DNA from 3 places in the Klebsiella scottii genome. Region 1 is predicted to be linked to each of the others. Evidence: predicted binding sites of a transcription regulator. Region 1 holds the regulator's gene; each other region holds the start of a gene.
What was found. Region 1 encodes PhoB, which activates phosphate uptake and scavenging genes when phosphate is short. Its sites were predicted from a motif close to CTGTCATAAAACTGNCNNAT; they were not measured.
Positions count from the first base shown of each region.

Region 1 (5,730 bases):
AGCCGAGGCGGAACAACGCCAGATACAGTAACGTCAGGCCGACGCCCGCCATCAGGCCAGCCCACACGGTATAGCGGGTCAGCAGGCGCGCTTCGCTGACGCCGCGAGAGCGCGCGGCGTTAACAATCACGATCCCGAAGACCATCGCGCCGAGGGTATCCATAGTCAGATAGCCGTTGACGAAGCCGTTTGAGAACGGCGCGGTGCGGTAGGCTTCCAGCGCGTTGCTGATCGGGCCGGCGGGCCAAATAATCGCCGCGACGGAGAGAATAATCAGCGCAATGATTTTCAGCGGCGCGAGGAAGTTCCCGACGGTATCCAGCAGCTTGCCGGGATATAACGAAACGAGGATCACCAGGGCAAAATAGATGACGCTGTAAATCATCAGCGGCATCGCGCCATCGCCGGTCAGCGGGGCAATACCCACCTCAAAGGAGACCGTCGCGGTACGCGGAGTCGCGAACAGCGGCCCCACCGCCAGATAGCAGACCACGGCCAGCAGGATCCCCGCCACTTTACCAATCGGGGTGCTCAGGCTTTCAACGCCGCCGCCGACTTTCGCCAGCGCCACGACCGTCAGCACCGGTAAACCCACGGCGGTGATCAGAAAGCCTATAGCGGCGGTCCAGACGTGTTCACCAGCCTGTAAACCAACCATTGGGGGGAAGATGATGTTGCCTGCACCGACGAACAGCGCGAAGGTCATAAAGCCCAACGCTATGATGTCGCGAGATTTTAACTGATGGGTCATAAATTCATACTGCCTGTGGATGTGGTGGTGTTAAACGGAAAAATACCGTGCCTTCCCTTAGGGATGATACAGCGGCTATTGCCGGAAACTCAGCGAGATATGCTCCCGAAGCGGCGTGGGAAAGAATTGTTTTTTGAATTACCACGCAAAAACAGTCTGTCTACGACTGCATGGGGCGCAATTTAAACGCTTATAACGTTTTAAAGCAAGGCGGGATCGTAAAAGCAGATGATTATGCTAAGTCTGCATTAATACCTGGCGTTATTAACCATAATGAAGGAAAACATATGGCTAATCATGCGAACAAAAAAGCAGCGGGCGTTCGTTAATTACGCAGCTGAAAATTGACTGCAAACGAAAATGACCAGCCTAAGCTGGTCATTGACAAGTTATGTTGACAGAGCGGCGGTTAGTCGCTTTTTTTGGCAATCAAACGTTCCGGCAGCAGGAAGCTAAACCGCGTTCCCTTGCCGGGCGTGCTCTCAATATCCAGCCGGCTGTCGTGATGATTAACCGCATGTTTTACGATCGCCAGCCCCAGACCGCTGCCTCCGGTTTGCCGCGAGCGCGCTTTATCCACGCGATAGAAGCGCTCGGTGAGCCGCGGAATGTGCTCGGGCGCAATCCCCGGGCCGTTATCCTCAACGCTAAACAGCGCGCCGTGCGGCGCTTTCTGCCAGCTGACGGTAATCTCCGTGCCCTCCGGAGTATGGTTGATCGCGTTATACACCAGATTCGAGATCGCGCTGCGCAGCTGCTCATCATTACCGAGAACCTGCAGCGACTCATCGACCACAAAGTGCAGCGTATGCTTTTTCTGGCTGAGAGTTTGCGCCTCCCGCTCGACAACCCGCAGCATCATCGGTACGTCGATTTTGTCGTTCATCGCCAGAACCGGGGCCGCCTCAATGCGCGATAGCGTCAGCAGCTGTTTAACTAACCCCTCCATACGCTGGGTTTGCTCGCGCATGGTATGCAGGGCTTTTTCCCGCGTCACCCCTTCCAGCACCTGCTCCTGCATCATCTCCAGATACCCCTGCAGCACCGTTAGCGGCGTGCGCAGCTCGTGGCTGACGTTAGCAAAAAAGTTGCGCCGCGCCCCTTCAAGCTGGTGCATCTGCGTCACGTCGCGCGCCACCATCAGCATCTGCTTGTCGCTGTAGGGCATCACGCGAATTTCCAGATGACGGGAGTTATTAAGGATCAGATTGAGCGGTTTACTGAAATCCTTGTTTTTTAGGTAGTTGGCAAATTCAGGGTAGCGCAGGAGGTTAAGGATGTTTTGTCCGCTGTCGTCCGGCCAGCGCAGATTGAGGATCTGCTGTGCAAGGCCGTTACACCAGAAGATCGCCCCCTCCTCCGTGGTCAGCACCACCGCATCGGGCAGCGATTCCGCCCCGCTGCGAAAGCGTTTGATCAGGCTGCCCAGCTCGCGTCGGCGTTTTTTATTACGCATCTGCATCTGGTGGAGGCCGTACAGCAGCGGTTCCCAGCTGCCGCTTCCCGGCGGTGGCGTCATGCTGCGGTCCACCCACAGCCACCATGAGAGGCGTAATAAATTCCAGAAATGCCAGATAAGAAGTCCGGTCACCGCCGCCAGTAAAAACCACGGCAAATGACCAAATACCGCCCCGAGAATCAGGGCCGGGATACAACATAAGAAAAGCTCAAGCGCCAGCCTTTTCCATGACAGCCGTTCCAGCACGGTTCACACTCCTGTCGACATTCAGAAACGGGCGGAGAAACGATATCCCGTGCCGCGAACCGTTTGTACCATCCGGTCATGGCCACTCTGTTCCAGCGCTTTACGCAGACGGCGAATATGCACGTCTACCGTTCGGTCTTCTACATACACGTTGGTCCCCCAGACGTGATTCAGCAGCTGCTCGCGGCTGTATACGCGTTCCGGGTGGGTCATAAAGAAGTGTAATAACTTAAACTCGGTCGGCCCCATGTCCAGCGGGTTTTCACCGGTCATCACGCGATGGGAGGAAGGATCGAGGCTCAGCCCCTGCATTTCAATCACCTCTTCCACCGCCATCGGTGAGATTCGCCGCATCACGGCTTTGATTCGCGCCACCAGCTCTTTCGGCGAGAAAGGCTTGGTGATGTAATCATCGGCGCCGGTCTCCAGGCCACGAACGCGATCTTCCTCTTCGCCGCGAGCGGTTAGCATGACCACCGGAATATCGCGGGTCATCGCCTCACGCTTGAGCAGTTTGATAAACTGCAGACCCGATCCGCCTGGCAGCATCCAGTCAAGGAGAATCAGATCAGGCCAGGGTTCATTGAGTTGGTTCACCGCGCTGTCATAATCTTCCGCCTCGACGGGCTGAAAGCCGTTTTGCTCCAGAACAAAGCAGACCATTTCGCGGATTGGAGCTTCATCTTCAACGACCAGAATTCTTCTCGCCATTATTTACCCTGTATTTTTTAGCCATCAGTATAGAGTGCGGCGCCATTATGCGTCAGTTTTGTGACAGATTTATGAAAAAAAATGGCCGTATGACGATCGAGGATTTTGAATTGTGACACGCACTTAACTCCCCTTCCGTCGATGGTATAATGGCGGCAACGCTCTTAGGCTACGGAATATTTATGCGCATCATTCACACCTCTGACTGGCATCTCGGGCAAAACTTTTACAGCAAAAGCCGCGCCGCTGAGCATGCGGCCTTTCTCGACTGGCTGCTGGCCAGCGCGCAGGAGCACGAGGTCGATGCCATTATTGTCGCCGGCGATATCTTTGATACCGGCTCGCCGCCGAGCTACGCCCGCGAGCTGTATAACCACTTCGTGGTTCAGCTTCAGCAAACCGGCTGTCGGCTGGTGGTGCTGGCGGGCAACCATGATTCGGTCGCCACGCTGAATGAATCGCGCGACATCCTGGCCTTTTTAAAAACCACGGTCGTGGCTAACGCCGGCCACGCTCCCTTCGTTCTGCCGCTGCGCGACGGCGCGCCGGGCGCAATATTCTGCCCGGTCCCCTTCCTGCGCCCGCGCGAGCTGGTCACCAGCCAGGCCGGGCACTCCAGCGGTGAAAAGCAGCAGCTGCTGCTCACCGCCATCAGCGACTATTATCAGCAGCAGTACCAGCAGGCCTGCGCCCTGCGCGGCGACCAAACGCTGCCGATTATCGCCAGCGGCCACCTGACCACCGTCGGCGCCAGCAAAAGCGATGCGGTGCGCGAGATCTATATCGGCACCCTCGATGCCTTCCCGGCCAGCCATTTCCCTCCTGCAGACTATATCGCGCTGGGTCATATCCACCGGGCGCAGATCGTCGGCGGCTGCGAGCATATACGCTACAGCGGTTCGCCAATCTCCCTGAGCTTTGATGAGACCGGGAAAAATAAAAGCGTCAATCTGGTGACCTTTACCGACGGCCGCCTGACGGACGTTAGCCCGCTGACGGTGCCGATAGTCCAGCCGCTGGCGGTGCTAAAAGGCGATTTTGCCAGCATAAGCGAACAGCTTGACCAGTGGCAGGATAGCGCGGAGCTGCCCGCCACCTGGCTGGATATTGAAATCACCAGCGACGAATACCTGCACGATATTCAGCGCCAGATTCAGACCCGCTGCGAAGAGCTGCCGGTCGAAGTGCTGCTGGTGCGCCGCAGCCGCGCCCAGCGCGAGCGCATCCTGGCCGGAGAGCGGCGGGAAACCCTCAGCGAACTGCGGGTTGAGGACGTTTTTGCCCGTCGCCTGGCGCTGGAGAGTCTCGAAGAGCAGCAGCAGCAGCGCCTCGAACAGCTGTTTAACGAAACGCTGCACAGCCTGAACGGTGAGGAGCACCTGTGAAAATTCTGAGTCTGCGCCTGAAAAACCTTAACTCATTGAAAGGCGAGTGGAAAATCGACTTCACCGCCGAACCGTTCGCCAGCAACGGGCTGTTTGCGATCGTCGGGCCGACGGGCGCCGGGAAAACGACGCTGCTGGACGCTATCTGCCTCGCGCTGTACCACGAAACGCCGCGCCTGAGCAGCGTGTCGCAATCGCAAAACGATCTGATGACCCGCAATACCGCCGAATGCCTGGCAGAAGTTGAATTTGAGGTAAAAGGCACCGCCTACCGCGCCTTCTGGAGCCAGAACCGCGCGCGCAACCAGCCCGACGGCAACCTGCAGGCGCCCCGTGTCGAGCTGGCCCGCTGCGACGATGGGCAAATCCTTGCCGACAAAGTCAAAGACAAGCTGGAGATGACCGCCGCGCTCACCGGCCTCGATTACGGCCGCTTTACCCGCTCGATGCTCCTCTCCCAGGGCCAGTTCGCCGCCTTTCTTAACGCCAAACCCAAAGAGCGCGCGGAGCTGCTGGAAGAGCTCACCGGCACCGAAATTTACGGTCAGATCTCCGCCCAGGTGTTTGAAAAGCACAAGCTCGCCCGCAGCGAGCTGGAAAAACTGCAGGCCCAGGCCTCCGGCGTTGTGCTGTTAAGCGATGAGCAGCAGCAGGCGCTGCAGCAAAGTTTGCAAGTACTTACTGCTGAAGAGCAGCAGCGGCTCGCCGAGCAGGCCCGCGAGCAAAATACGCGGCAATGGCTGCTGCGCCAGCAGGAGCTAAGCCGCGATGAGATACAGACCCAGGCACGGTTACGCGAGGCGCAGCAGGCGCTGGAGCAGGCCCGGCCGCAGCTTGCGGCGCTGGAGCAGGCCCAGCCTGCCGACCAGCTGCGTCCGCTGTGGACCCGACAGCAGGAGCAGGCCGCCGCGCTGGCGCAGACCCGCCGCCAGGTGGAAGAAGTAAATACTCGCTTACACGAACGACTGCGTCTGCGGGCAGGTATTCGTCTCGCGGCGCGACAGCAAACGAGCCAGCTGCAGCAGACCCACCAGTCGCTCGCCGAATGGCTGCAGGCCAACGACCGCTATCGTCAGTGGGGCAATGCCCTGGCGGGCTGGCGGGCGGCGTTCCAGCAGCAGGCGCGCGACGCGCAGCAGCAGGCCGGGCTGGAGCAGCGGCTGGCGGAAACCCGCCGT
Region 1 covers NZ_JARXNI010000020.1:3,163,443-3,169,172, forward strand. Annotated here, with positions in the region: gene brnQ (branched-chain amino acid transporter carrier protein BrnQ) at 1-751, opposite strand, end outside; gene phoR (phosphate regulon sensor histidine kinase PhoR) at 1,161-2,456, opposite strand; gene phoB (phosphate response regulator transcription factor PhoB) at 2,478-3,167, opposite strand; gene sbcD (exonuclease subunit SbcD) at 3,350-4,552, shown strand; gene sbcC (exonuclease subunit SbcC) at 4,549-5,730, shown strand, end outside.

Region 2 (5,730 bases), on a different contig from region 1:
TTGAACATCAGCTATGAGTTAACTCAGGAAAAAGCGAAAACCCGCGACTACGCCTCCAGTATGGAACAGCGTATTCGGATGCTTCAGCAGACCATCGAACAAGCGTTGCTTGAGCAAGGTCGCATAAGCGAAAGAACCGGGCCGAAGTTTGAATAACACTTTGCAATTAACTGTGTTAGAGTAATCGCAAGAACAAAATTTCTCTGAGATGTTTGCAAGCGGGCCAGTCCCCTGAGCCGATATTTCATACCACAAGAATGTGGCGCTCCACGGTTGGTGAGCATGCTCGGTTCGTCCGAGAAGCCTTAAAACTGTGACGACGCATTCACCTTGAACCAAGGGTTCAAGGGTTACAGCCTGCGGCGGCATCTCGGAGATTCCCTTCTTTTAGCGCTTCATTTCGCACGACTTCGCTTTCAGCATTTCACCTTCTGTGTATTACACTACGCCTACATGCATAACCGGCTCACGTCGTGACGTGATAATGCCAAATCAGGCGATCTATCATGACCCAAATTTCTGATACCCGCTCAACCCGACAGCAGATTCGCCAACACATCCGCCAGCTTCGACGCGCGCTGACGCCTGAACAGCAGGCACGCTTCGCCGGGCTTGGCGCGAACCGCATGATGGCCTATCCGCCGGTGACCCTCGCGCGAACCGTCGCGCTGTTTCTTTCATTTGACGGCGAGCTGGATACCCAACCGCTGATTGAACAGCTGTGGCGGGCGGGAAAACGCGTCTATCTCCCCGTGCTCCACCCTTTCAGCCCGGGAAACCTGCTGTTTTTGCACTACCATCCGCAAAGCGAGCTGGTGATAAACCGCCTGAAAATTCACGAGCCACAGCTTGACGTGCGCGACGTTCTGCCGCTGTCCCAGCTTGATGTGCTGATTACGCCGCTGGTCGCCTTTGACGCGCTCGGTCAGCGCCTGGGAATGGGTGGGGGATTTTACGACAGGACGCTGCAAAACTGGCGGCAGTATCATCTGCAGCCCGTCGGCTACGCCCACGACTGCCAGCAGGTCGACGCGCTGCCGACGGAGCAGTGGGATATCCCGCTGCCCGCGGTGGTTACGCCGTCGAAAACCTGGAGCTGGTAAAGCGCCGGGTTAACCGACGCGGATGACGCTTTAAGCTGATTCAGGCAGGCCGCTAGCCGGCCCGCCAGTCGCAAAAAGATTAGAACAACAGACGCGCGCGGATGGTGCCCGGAATCGCCTTCATTGCCAGCAGCGCCTGCTGCGCCACATCCTCTTCGGCTTCAATATCGATAACCACATAGCCCATCTGCGGGGTGGTTTGTAGATACTGCGCCGCGATGTTGATGCTCTGAGCGGCAAAGATCTGGTTGATTGCGGTCAGTACGCCCGGACGGTTTTCGTGGATATGCAGCAGACGGCGGCCGCCGTGCAGCGGCAGCGACACTTCCGGGAAGTTAACCGCAGAAAGGGTTGAGCCGTTGTCGGAATACTTCGCCAGCTTGCCCGCCACTTCCAGACCGATGTTCTCCTGCGCTTCCTGGGTAGAGCCGCCGATATGCGGCGTCAGGATCACGTTGTCGAACTCGCACAGCGGCGAGGTGAACGGATCGCTGTTGGTCGCCGGTTCGGTAGGGAAGACGTCAATTGCCGCGCCTGCCAGATGCTTGCTCGCCAGCGCATCGCACAGGGCCGGGATATCGACCACGGTGCCGCGAGAGGCGTTGATCAGCAGCGCGCCAGGCTTCATCAGCGCCAGCTCTTCCGCGCCCATCATATTTTTGGTGGAGGCATTTTCCGGCACGTGCAGGCTCACCACGTCGCTCATGTTCAGCAGGTCGGAGAGATGCTGCACCTGGGTGGCGTTACCGAGCGTGAGTTTACTTTCAATATCATAGAAATAGACGTGCATCCCCAGCGATTCGGCCAGAATGCCCAGCTGCGTACCGATATGGCCGTAGCCGATAATACCCAGCTTTTTGCCACGCGCTTCAAAGCTGCCGACCGCCAGTTTGTTCCACACGCCGCGGTGCGCTTTGGCGTTAGCTTCAGGGACGCCGCGCAGCATCAGCAGCAGCTCGCCAATGACCAGTTCGGCAACGGAGCGGGTGTTAGAAAACGGGGCGTTAAAAACGGGGATACCGCGTTTGGCCGCAGCGTCCAAATCAACCTGATTGGTTCCGATACAGAAGCAGCCGACGGCGACCAGTTTTTCTGCGGCAGCGAAAATCTCTTCCGTCAAATGAGTACGGGAGCGCAGGCCAATGAAATGGGCATCACGGATCGATGCTTTCAGCGCTTCGCTATCCAGCGCGCCTTTGTGAAATTCAATGTTGGTATAGCCTGCAGCGCGGAGGTTATCCACCGCTTTTTGATGCACACCTTCAACCAGCAGAAACTTAATCTTGTCTTTTTCCAGTGATACCTTAGCCATTTCCCCGTCCTGTTTTTGTCTTATCTGATGTCGTGCGGAACGACACTTCATCCCAGCAACATATCAAAAAAAACTATCGCGGCAATATGAACGTTTGCGTCGACGTCCTGAAGAAATATCACTCAGAGGGAAATAGCAGGACAAAAAACCAGAAAGGGAAAGAAAGGTAGATTGTTACTCAGGCTAGTTGCATAAATGTGACAGAAGTCACCAAATTCAGCCTGGAGAAAAAATATTTGCGAGGGAGCGATTCGCGCTCCCTCCGAGCGGATTATTTTACGATGGTTTTGACGCCATCGGCGGTGCCGATCAGCGCGACATCGGCGCCACGGTTGGCAAACAGCCCCACGGTCACTACGCCAGGGATACCGTTAATGGCATTTTCCAGCGCGATCGCGTCGAGGATTTCGAGGCCGAAAACGTCGAGGATAACGTTACCGTTATCGGTGATCACGCCCTGGCGGTACTCCGGACGGCCGCCGAGCTTCACCAGTTCACGCGCCACGGCGCTACGAGCCATAGGAATAACTTCTACCGGCAGCGGGAATTTGCCGAGGATATCGACCTGCTTGGAGGCGTCGGCGATACAGATAAACTTGTCCGCAACCGAGGCGATAATCTTCTCGCGGGTCAACGCCGCGCCGCCGCCTTTAATCATCTGCATATGGCCGTTGATCTCATCGGCGCCGTCAACGTAAATTCCCAGACGGTCGACGCTATTGAGATCGAAAACCGGAATACCAAGGCTTTTCAGTTTTTCGGTGGAGGCATCGGAGCTGGAAACGGCACCCTCGATCTGCCCTTTCATTGTGCCCAGCGCATCAATAAAATGCGCGGCCGTGGAGCCGGTGCCGACACCGACGATGGTGCCCGGCTGTACATACTGCAATGCCGCCCAGCCTACTGCTTTTTTCAGTTCATCTTGCGTCATGATTATGGTCCGAGATGTGAATACCTGAGGCGCATTATAGAACATCGGGGGTGTTATTGTCCCTGCGACGGGGATCACACAACTGAGCAGACTATTTTCGTCTTCATCAAAAAGAAATTTATGTCATAGTGCGAGTTAATGAAAAGTTATGGGGGTACGCCAGAGCAATGAAACGACCGGACTACAGAACACTACAAGCGCTGGACGCGGTGATAAGAGAACGCGGGTTTGAGCGCGCCGCGCAGAAGCTATGCATTACACAGTCCGCCGTCTCTCAGCGTATTAAACAGCTGGAAAACATGTTCGGCCAGCCGCTGCTGGTGCGTACCGTACCGCCGCGTCCTACCGAGCAGGGGCAGAAGCTGCTGGCCCTGCTGCGCCAGGTTGAGCTGCTGGAAGAGGAGTGGCTGGGAGATGAGCAAACCGGATCCACGCCGCTGCTGCTGTCGCTGGCGGTGAACGCCGACAGTCTGGCGACCTGGCTGCTGCCGGCGCTCTCCAGCGTGCTTTCCGACTCCCCTATTCGCCTGAACCTGCAGGTGGAAGACGAAACCCGCACCCAGGAGCGCCTGCGCCGCGGCGAGGTTGTCGGGGCGGTCAGTATTCAGCCGCAGGCGCTGCCAAGCTGCCTGGTCGATCAGCTCGGGGCGCTGGACTACCTGTTTGTCGCCTCGAAAGAGTTTGCGCAACGCTATTTTCCCAATGGCGTAACCCGCTCGGCATTGCTCAAAGCGCCGGTGGTGGCCTTCGATCATCTCGACGACATGCACCAGGCGTTTTTGCAGCAGAACTTCGATCTGCCGCCGGGCAGCGTGCCTTGTCATATCGTTAACTCATCGGAGGCCTTTGTGCAGCTCGCCCGTCAGGGCACCACCTGCTGTATGATCCCGCATCTGCAGATTGAGAAAGAGCTGAACAGCGGCGAGCTTATCGATTTAACGCCGGGCCTGTTCCAGCGCCGGATGCTCTACTGGCATCGTTTCGCGCCGGAAAGCCGGATGATGCGCCGGGTCACCGATGCGCTGATTGCCTACGGTCACAAGGTGCTGCGCCAGGACTAAACGCCGGGCATAAAAAAAGCCACTTCAGCTGAAGTGGCTTTTTTGCATCTGGCTTACTGCGCCGCGGCGGCCGGTTTCTCCGGCGCCGCCGGCTGGGCTGGCTGGGCTGGCTGGGCTGGCTGGGCTGGCTGGGCTGGCTGGGCTGGCTGCAGCTCAAAGACCACATCCACCTGATCGTCAAACTGAATCGTCGCCTGCTCGTAGGTTTCCTGGGCGGAAACCGGCGCGGCATCGGCGGCTTTCATCATGCGAACCATCGGGCTCGGCTGATAGTTCGAGACATGGTAGCGAACGCTATAAACCGGGCCCAGCTTGCTATGGAAGCCGGCAGCCAGCTCCTGAGCCTGGTGCACGGCGTCGTCGATCGCCGCCTTACGCGCCTTATCTTTATAGGCATCCGGTTGCGCAACGCCCAGCGATACGGAGCGAACTTCGTTCAGACCGGCCTTCAACGCGCCGTCCAGCAGACCGTTAAGCTTGTCCAGCTGGCGCAACGTCACTTCGACAGTGCGCACGGCACGGTAGCCTTTCAGGATGCTTTTGCCATTCTGGTAATCATAGTCAGGCTGGGTGCGTAAGTTCGCGGAGTTGATATCCTTCTTGGCGATGCCGTTCTTTTCCAGGAAAGAGAGGTATTGCGCAACGCGGTCATCGGCCTGCTTTTTCGCCGATGCGGCATCTTTCGCGGCCACGTTGACCTCAATTGCCAGGGTCGCAATATCGGGCGCCGCAGCAACGCTGGCGGTCCCCGAAGTCACAATGTGGGGGCCATTTGGCAATTCATTTGCCTGAGCTGCCATTGAGCTGAATCCGATCGCTGCCGCCAGGGCCATGAGCTTTAACTTCACTGTCGTTTCTCCATCTACATTGGTCGCCCATATACGGACGCATGCCAGCAAGCTTAACGCGTATAAGCGAAAAGTCCATCGGACTAAGCCTGGTTGAGCAGCGCCTGTACGTGTAAAAAGCCATCTTTCGCCAGCTGGACGGCGATCAGCCACATCACCAGGCCAACCAGCACGTTAATGATCCGCTGCGCCCGGGCGGTGCGCAAACGCGGCGCCAGCCAGGCCGCCAGCAGAGCCAGGCCGAAGAACCACAGGAACGAGGCGCTGATGGTGCCGAGCGCAAACCAGCGCTTCGGCTCAACCGCCAGCTGCCCGCCCAGGCTGCCGAGCACCACGAAAGTATCGAGATAGACGTGCGGATTCAGCCAGGTTACCGCCAGCATGGTGACAATAATTTTCCAGCGCCCCTGCTTCATCACCTCCGCACTCGCCAGTTCCAGATTGTTACTAAAAGCCGTTTTCAGCGCGCCGAAAC
Region 2 covers NZ_JARXNI010000019.1:353,793-359,522, reverse strand. Annotated here, with positions in the region: gene zapA (cell division protein ZapA) at 1-156, shown strand, start outside; RNA gene ssrS (6S RNA) at 198-381, shown strand; gene QFI97_RS05490 (5-formyltetrahydrofolate cyclo-ligase) at 507-1,103, shown strand; gene serA (phosphoglycerate dehydrogenase) at 1,183-2,415, opposite strand; gene rpiA (ribose-5-phosphate isomerase RpiA) at 2,687-3,346, opposite strand; gene argP (DNA-binding transcriptional regulator ArgP) at 3,514-4,407, shown strand; gene QFI97_RS05470 (oxidative stress defense protein) at 4,461-5,255, opposite strand; gene argO (arginine exporter ArgO) at 5,339-5,730, opposite strand, start outside.
Region 2: the regulator PhoB is predicted to act here: its motif matches at 2,602-2,621, upstream of serA (phosphoglycerate dehydrogenase).

Region 3 (5,730 bases), 2.3 Mb from region 1:
ACCTGGCGGGCCAGATAGACAAACCGCATATGGGGATGAGCCTGAACCCGCTTTGCCAAATCGCCCAGATTAAGGTGCAGCGCTTCGGCCATAGCCTGCCAGCGCGGACCATAGCCGACGCCCCCTTTTTCCACTATCGTTTGCGGGTCGGCCCAGATAGCGCTAACCGGTACGCTGACCGCCAGCGGGCGATTCTCGCGGTCGCTTATCATCCCCCGCTGGACGTCGATAGGCTCTTCGCGCAGCGAGCGCATATCCTCTTGCTTAACAAGATTATCGGGGGAGACAATCTGCAGCCATCCCACCCGGCCCAATAGCAGCCCAAGGCAGCTGAGGATCGCCGCACACAGCAGCCCAAAGCGAATCGGGGTGAAATTCGCGCCTGACTTAGTTTTGTTCTTTTGCACCGTAGCTCCAGCATTATTTTGCAACCCTCTGATTTAACAGAAAATCGACAAAACAGGATGCGAAACAGTGCTAATAAAGATGTTGTTTTGCAACAAAGCACAACGAAGGGGAGAAATCGGAAATGTTTTGCAATAAACGCTAAAAAGCCCCGCAAAGGCGAGGCTTTCTTTACAAGATGAGTGGTCTTGAATCAGATAGCAGTTACGTTAACTGCTGCCGGACCTTTCTGGCCGTCCTGAATTTCGAACTCAACGTTCTGGCCTTCAGCCAGAGTTTTGAAGCCATTACCCTGGATAGCGGAGAAGTGTACGAACACGTCTTTGCTGCCATCAGCCGGAGTAATAAAGCCAAAACCTTTAGACTCGTTGAACCACTTAACTTGACCTTTAATCTTTGCCATTTGCAAAATTCCTTAGACTGTTTTCTTCGCCCGCAGGCACTTACATAGATAAAACTGACACACTACTGCATGAGGCACTAATATAAGGTTCGGCAGAGAAGCGGTATTCAACGACAACGTGTTTACTCAGGACTTCTTTACTGAAAATGCCACACATAAACAGAACTGTACCTCGTTTAACCCGAAAGGTGTTATCACATACAACGTTAATAATGGCAAGCCATTTTTAAACGGGTCTCGATCCTTCGCACAAAATATAAGGGAATCATTTGACCAACTGCACGTTTATGCGCCTTTTCCGCCCCGTCGTTAATCCCGCCCAGCGCGGCAAACATACAATTACGCATGGATGAGCGTGGCAACTTTTTCACCATTGCTCAACAACTTCGGTCCATCCAGGCCGGCAGGCATGCACCCTGCCAGTTTTCAGGGGGTTGCGGCAGGGTACGTGCATAACGATGCGCATAAACGCGCATATTGATAGTTGAAAATTGGCTTAGGCCGAGAATATGCAGGGTTAATTAAATGTTGTTCGCCCCACTATAAATAGTGTTTATATTGCACCTGAATAATGAAATTTCGATGACACTTTCTTTCATCATGCAATTAAATCACGATGTTATTATTTTATTTGATTAGCTCAAAAATCCATAGCTTATTGGATAAAATTGCGATCGCTAACACATTAAGTAGCCTAAGAAATGTGGCAATCAGGACAAAAGGATAAGAATAAGTTATTGCGCAAGGCGATGAGGCAGGCGTACACCAAGGCGGTGTACACCCGTTTATCAGCTACCGTTCAGCGACGAGACGGATAAAGTCGTCGTCATCCTTCCCCTTCTCAACGGCTGAAGGTCCGGTAGCCTCTTCCTTCTCCGGCTCATTGGCTTCGCAGAGACGACGCAGCAGCGCGTTCTGGCGCTTTTGCTGATCCAGCAGAGCCTGCAGCAGGGCAATCTGCTCGTTGGCGCGCGAACTTGCGCGATTAACAAAAAACCATAACAACAGGCCGACAAGCAACAGCACAATAGAAAGCGCCAGCGATGCCAGATTTACGATCCCAGAACTTAGTAACTCACTCATTTCACCACCTCAAAGAGAAGGCGTTTATTCTACCACCCGCGCAGCAGAAGAAAATCAGTCGTTATAAAAATGTCTTACCAGGGGATGAATTTGTTGATGGTGCAGATGCCGCTGAAAAACTGCACATCCTGATCGCACATTACGTTAAGCATCTGAGTCCACAGCAACAAACAGCCCGCTATGACAACAATCAGCAAAACCCAGCGTAATTTTTTCACTCCACACTCCGCATCAATACCAGATGTTGCCAGGATAGCACGCTCATCTTAAACCGCGGCTAACTGTAATACGAAAGGCAAGTTTAAGAATCATAGACTTGTTTCAACTCGTGTACCTGTCAAAATAAACGCCGAGGATAATACAAATTATGAGGCAACAATGCGATTGATCATTCGTACGATTGTGGTACTGGCTATCTTATGGATTGGCGTATTATTAAGCGGCTACGGCATGTTGATTGGTAGCAATGAGAACGCAGCGGGGCTGGGCCTCCAGTGTAAGTATCTGACCGCCCGCGGCACCAGCACCGTACAGTACGTTCATTCTGATAGCGGTATTATTGGCCTGACTGACTGTCCGGTTCTGCGCAAAAGCGAAACCGTTATCGACAAAGGTTAATCCGCTTCGGGCTACGGCAGGAACCCTCTTCCCGCAGTAGCCCGACGCAGCTAACGCCTGCCGCGATCAGAACGGATAGTCGTTATAGCCCATCTGTTCAGAAATTTTACGCGCCGCGGTATGCAGCATTTCAACGTATTCGTGCAGCCGCTCTTCCGAGAAGCGCAGCGTCGGGAACGAAATACTCAACCCGGCAATCACTACGCCAAAGCGGTCGAAGACCGGTACACCAATGCAGCGTAGCCCCTCTTCCTGCTCTTCATTGTCTTCGCCATAGCCCTGCTGACGAACGCTGTCCAGCACCCCCAGCAGCTCTTCGGTGCTGGTAATCGTCCGGTCGGTGCTGCGCTTATATTCGACGTCTTCGAGAATCTGCTCCACTTCGGCACGATCGCGCCACGCCAGCAGCACTTTGCCGATTGCGGTGCTGTACAGCGGGTTGCGGCGGCCAATGCGCGAATACATGCGCAGGTTGTACATCGAATCGATTTTATGGATGTAGACAATACTGTCCTCATCCAGCGCACCGAGATGGATAGTCTCTTTCGTCAGGCGCGATAGTTCGCGCATCTGGATATCCGCGCTGCGCACCAGATCGACATTCTGCAGCGCACGCGCGCCGAGCTCGAACAGCTTCAGCGTCAGGGAGTATTTCTCAGACTCACCTTCCTGGGCGACATAGCCCAGCGACTTCATAGTCTGCAAAAAGCGATAAACGGTGCTTTTTGACATCATAACGCGCTGAGATAGTTCGGTAATACCAATTTCACGCTCTTCGCCAAGCGCCTGCAGGATGCCAAAAACCTTCAATACTGAAGAGACAGAATCTGGCTGTTTATCCAAATCTGCAACTGCCATTTATCACCTCATCGCTACTGTTTTATAAAAATTAGAACCGGTTTTTATTATAAATTCGCAACCCGATGCCCGCAATCGTTCTTCTGCCCATTCGTTACAAATCTGCGACATACAGCCGAATAATCAATGCTAAAATCATTACCCAGAGAATAGTCACGATAAAGACACAAACTTAACATGGATAAAAACGTTTCCGATGGTCTGCCCCTGCCGCAGCGTTACGGCGCCATTCTGACCATCGTTTTAGGCATAGCGATGGCCGTACTCGACGGCGCCATTGCTAACGTGGCCCTGCCGACCATCGCCACAGATCTTAACGCTTCGCCCGCCGCCTCAATCTGGATAGTCAACGCTTACCAAATCGCCATCGTTATTGCGCTATTGCCGCTCTCCTTTTTGGGCGATATGTTTGGCTATCGGCGCATCTACAAAATCGGTTTGCTGGTTTTTACCTTTACCTCACTGGCCTGCGCCCTCTCCCACTCGCTTGAGATGCTGACTCTCGCCCGCGTCGCTCAAGGGCTCGGCGGCGCCGCGCTGATGAGCGTGAATACCGCGCTCATTCGTCTTATCTTCCCGAAGCGCTTCCTTGGCCGGGGAATGGGGATCAACTCGTTTGTGGTCGCCGTATCTTCCGCGGCCGGCCCGACGATTGCCGCCGCGATACTCTCCATCGCCTCCTGGCAGTGGCTGTTTTTAATCAACATTCCGCTGGGGATTGTTTCGCTGACGCTCGCCATACGCTACCTGCCGGCCAACAGCGGCCGCAGCCGAATTACCCGCTTCGATCTTCCCAGCGCCGTCATGAACGCGCTGACCTTCGGCCTGCTGATCACCGCGCTCGGCGGCTTTGCCCAAGGACAGTCCGGTCAACTGGTGCTGGCTGAAGTGGTTGCAATGCTGGTTATCGGATTCTTCTTCATTCGCCGCCAGCTGCGGATGCCGGTGCCGCTCCTGCCGGTTGATCTGCTGCGTATCCCGCTGTTCTCGCTCTCCATTTGCACGTCAATCTGTTCCTTCTGCGCACAAATGCTGGCGCTGGTTTCGCTGCCCTTTTTCCTGCAGGCAACGATCGGACGCAGCGAGGTGGAGACCGGGCTGCTGCTGACGCCCTGGCCTTTAGCGACGATGGTGATGGCGCCGCTGGCGGGTTATCTGATTGAGAAAATTCACGCGGGGCTGCTAGGTGCGGTGGGACTGGCGGTTATGGCCTGCGGTCTGTTTGGCCTGGCGCTGCTGCCCTCATCGCCGTCCGATCTCGATATTATCTGGCGCATGGCGCTCTGCGGCGCGGGTTTCGGTCTGTTCCAGTCGCCGAATAACCACACTATCGTCTCATCGGCCCCGAGCCACCGCAGCGGAGGGGCCAGCGGAATGCTCGGTACCGCCAGACTGCTGGGGCAAAGCACCGGCGCGGCGCTGGTCGCGCTGCTGTTCAATCTGCAAGGCAACGGCGGCACTCATACCGCGCTGCTGCTGGCCGGAGGGCTGGCGGTCATTGCGGCCACCGTTAGCGGGCTTCGCGTCACCCAGCCGCGTCCCGGACAGTAGCCGGGCCCGATTACGGCACAAAAAAAACCGCAGCCCGGTTAAGGCTGCGGTTTTTATTTTTGCGCTCGGAAGGACGTGATTACTTCAGATATTCCCCGCTGCGCAGAGCTTCAATACGTTTATCCAGCGGCGGGTGTGTCATAAACAGCTCGCTCATAGATTTCGCTTTGCCATTTATGCACAGCGCCATCATGCTGCTGGCTTCCTGCGGCTCGTAGCTGGTTTTCAAACGCTGCAGGGCGGCAATCATTTTCTCACGGCCGACCAGACGGGCAGAGCCCGCATCCGCATGGAACTCACGGTAGCGCGAGAACCACATGGTGATGATGCTGGCCAGGATCCCAAACACCAGCTCCAGGACGGTGGCGACGGCAAAGTAAATCAGCGGGTTGCCGTTGCTGTTTTCACCTTCATCGCGGTTGCCGCCAAGGAATCCTGCGGCAATTTGCGCGATAACGCGCGAGATAAAGATAACGAAGGTGTTCACCACCCCCTGAATCAGCGTCATGGTCACCATATCGCCGTTGGCAATGTGGCTGATTTCATGGGCAATAACGGCTTCCGCCTCGTCACGGCTCATGTTCTGCAGCAGCCCGGTGCTGACGGCAACCAGCGAAGCGTCACGGCGCGCCCCGGTGGCAAACGCGTTAATATCCGGAGCATGGTAGATAGCAACCTGCGGCATGCCGATCCCCGCCTGCTGCGCCTGCTGCGCGACGGTATTCATCAGCCAACGTTCGGTTTCATTACGCGGCTGCTCAATGACTTCCCCACCCACCGATTTTAGCGCCATCCATTTCGACATCATCAGC
Region 3 covers NZ_JARXNI010000020.1:848,563-854,292, reverse strand. Annotated here, with positions in the region: gene ftsI (peptidoglycan glycosyltransferase FtsI) at 1-407, opposite strand, end outside; gene cspE (transcription antiterminator/RNA stability regulator CspE) at 599-808, opposite strand; partial or broken gene QFI97_RS11640 (DUF2627 domain-containing protein) at 821-965, opposite strand; gene QFI97_RS11635 (YebO family protein) at 1,601-1,891, opposite strand; gene mgrB (PhoP/PhoQ regulatory lipoprotein MgrB) at 1,966-2,109, opposite strand; gene QFI97_RS11625 (YobH family protein) at 2,270-2,509, shown strand; gene kdgR (DNA-binding transcriptional regulator KdgR) at 2,576-3,367, opposite strand; gene QFI97_RS11615 (MFS transporter) at 3,545-4,918, shown strand; gene htpX (protease HtpX) at 4,998-5,730, opposite strand, start outside.
Region 3: the regulator PhoB is predicted to act here: its motif matches at 3,459-3,478, upstream of kdgR (DNA-binding transcriptional regulator KdgR).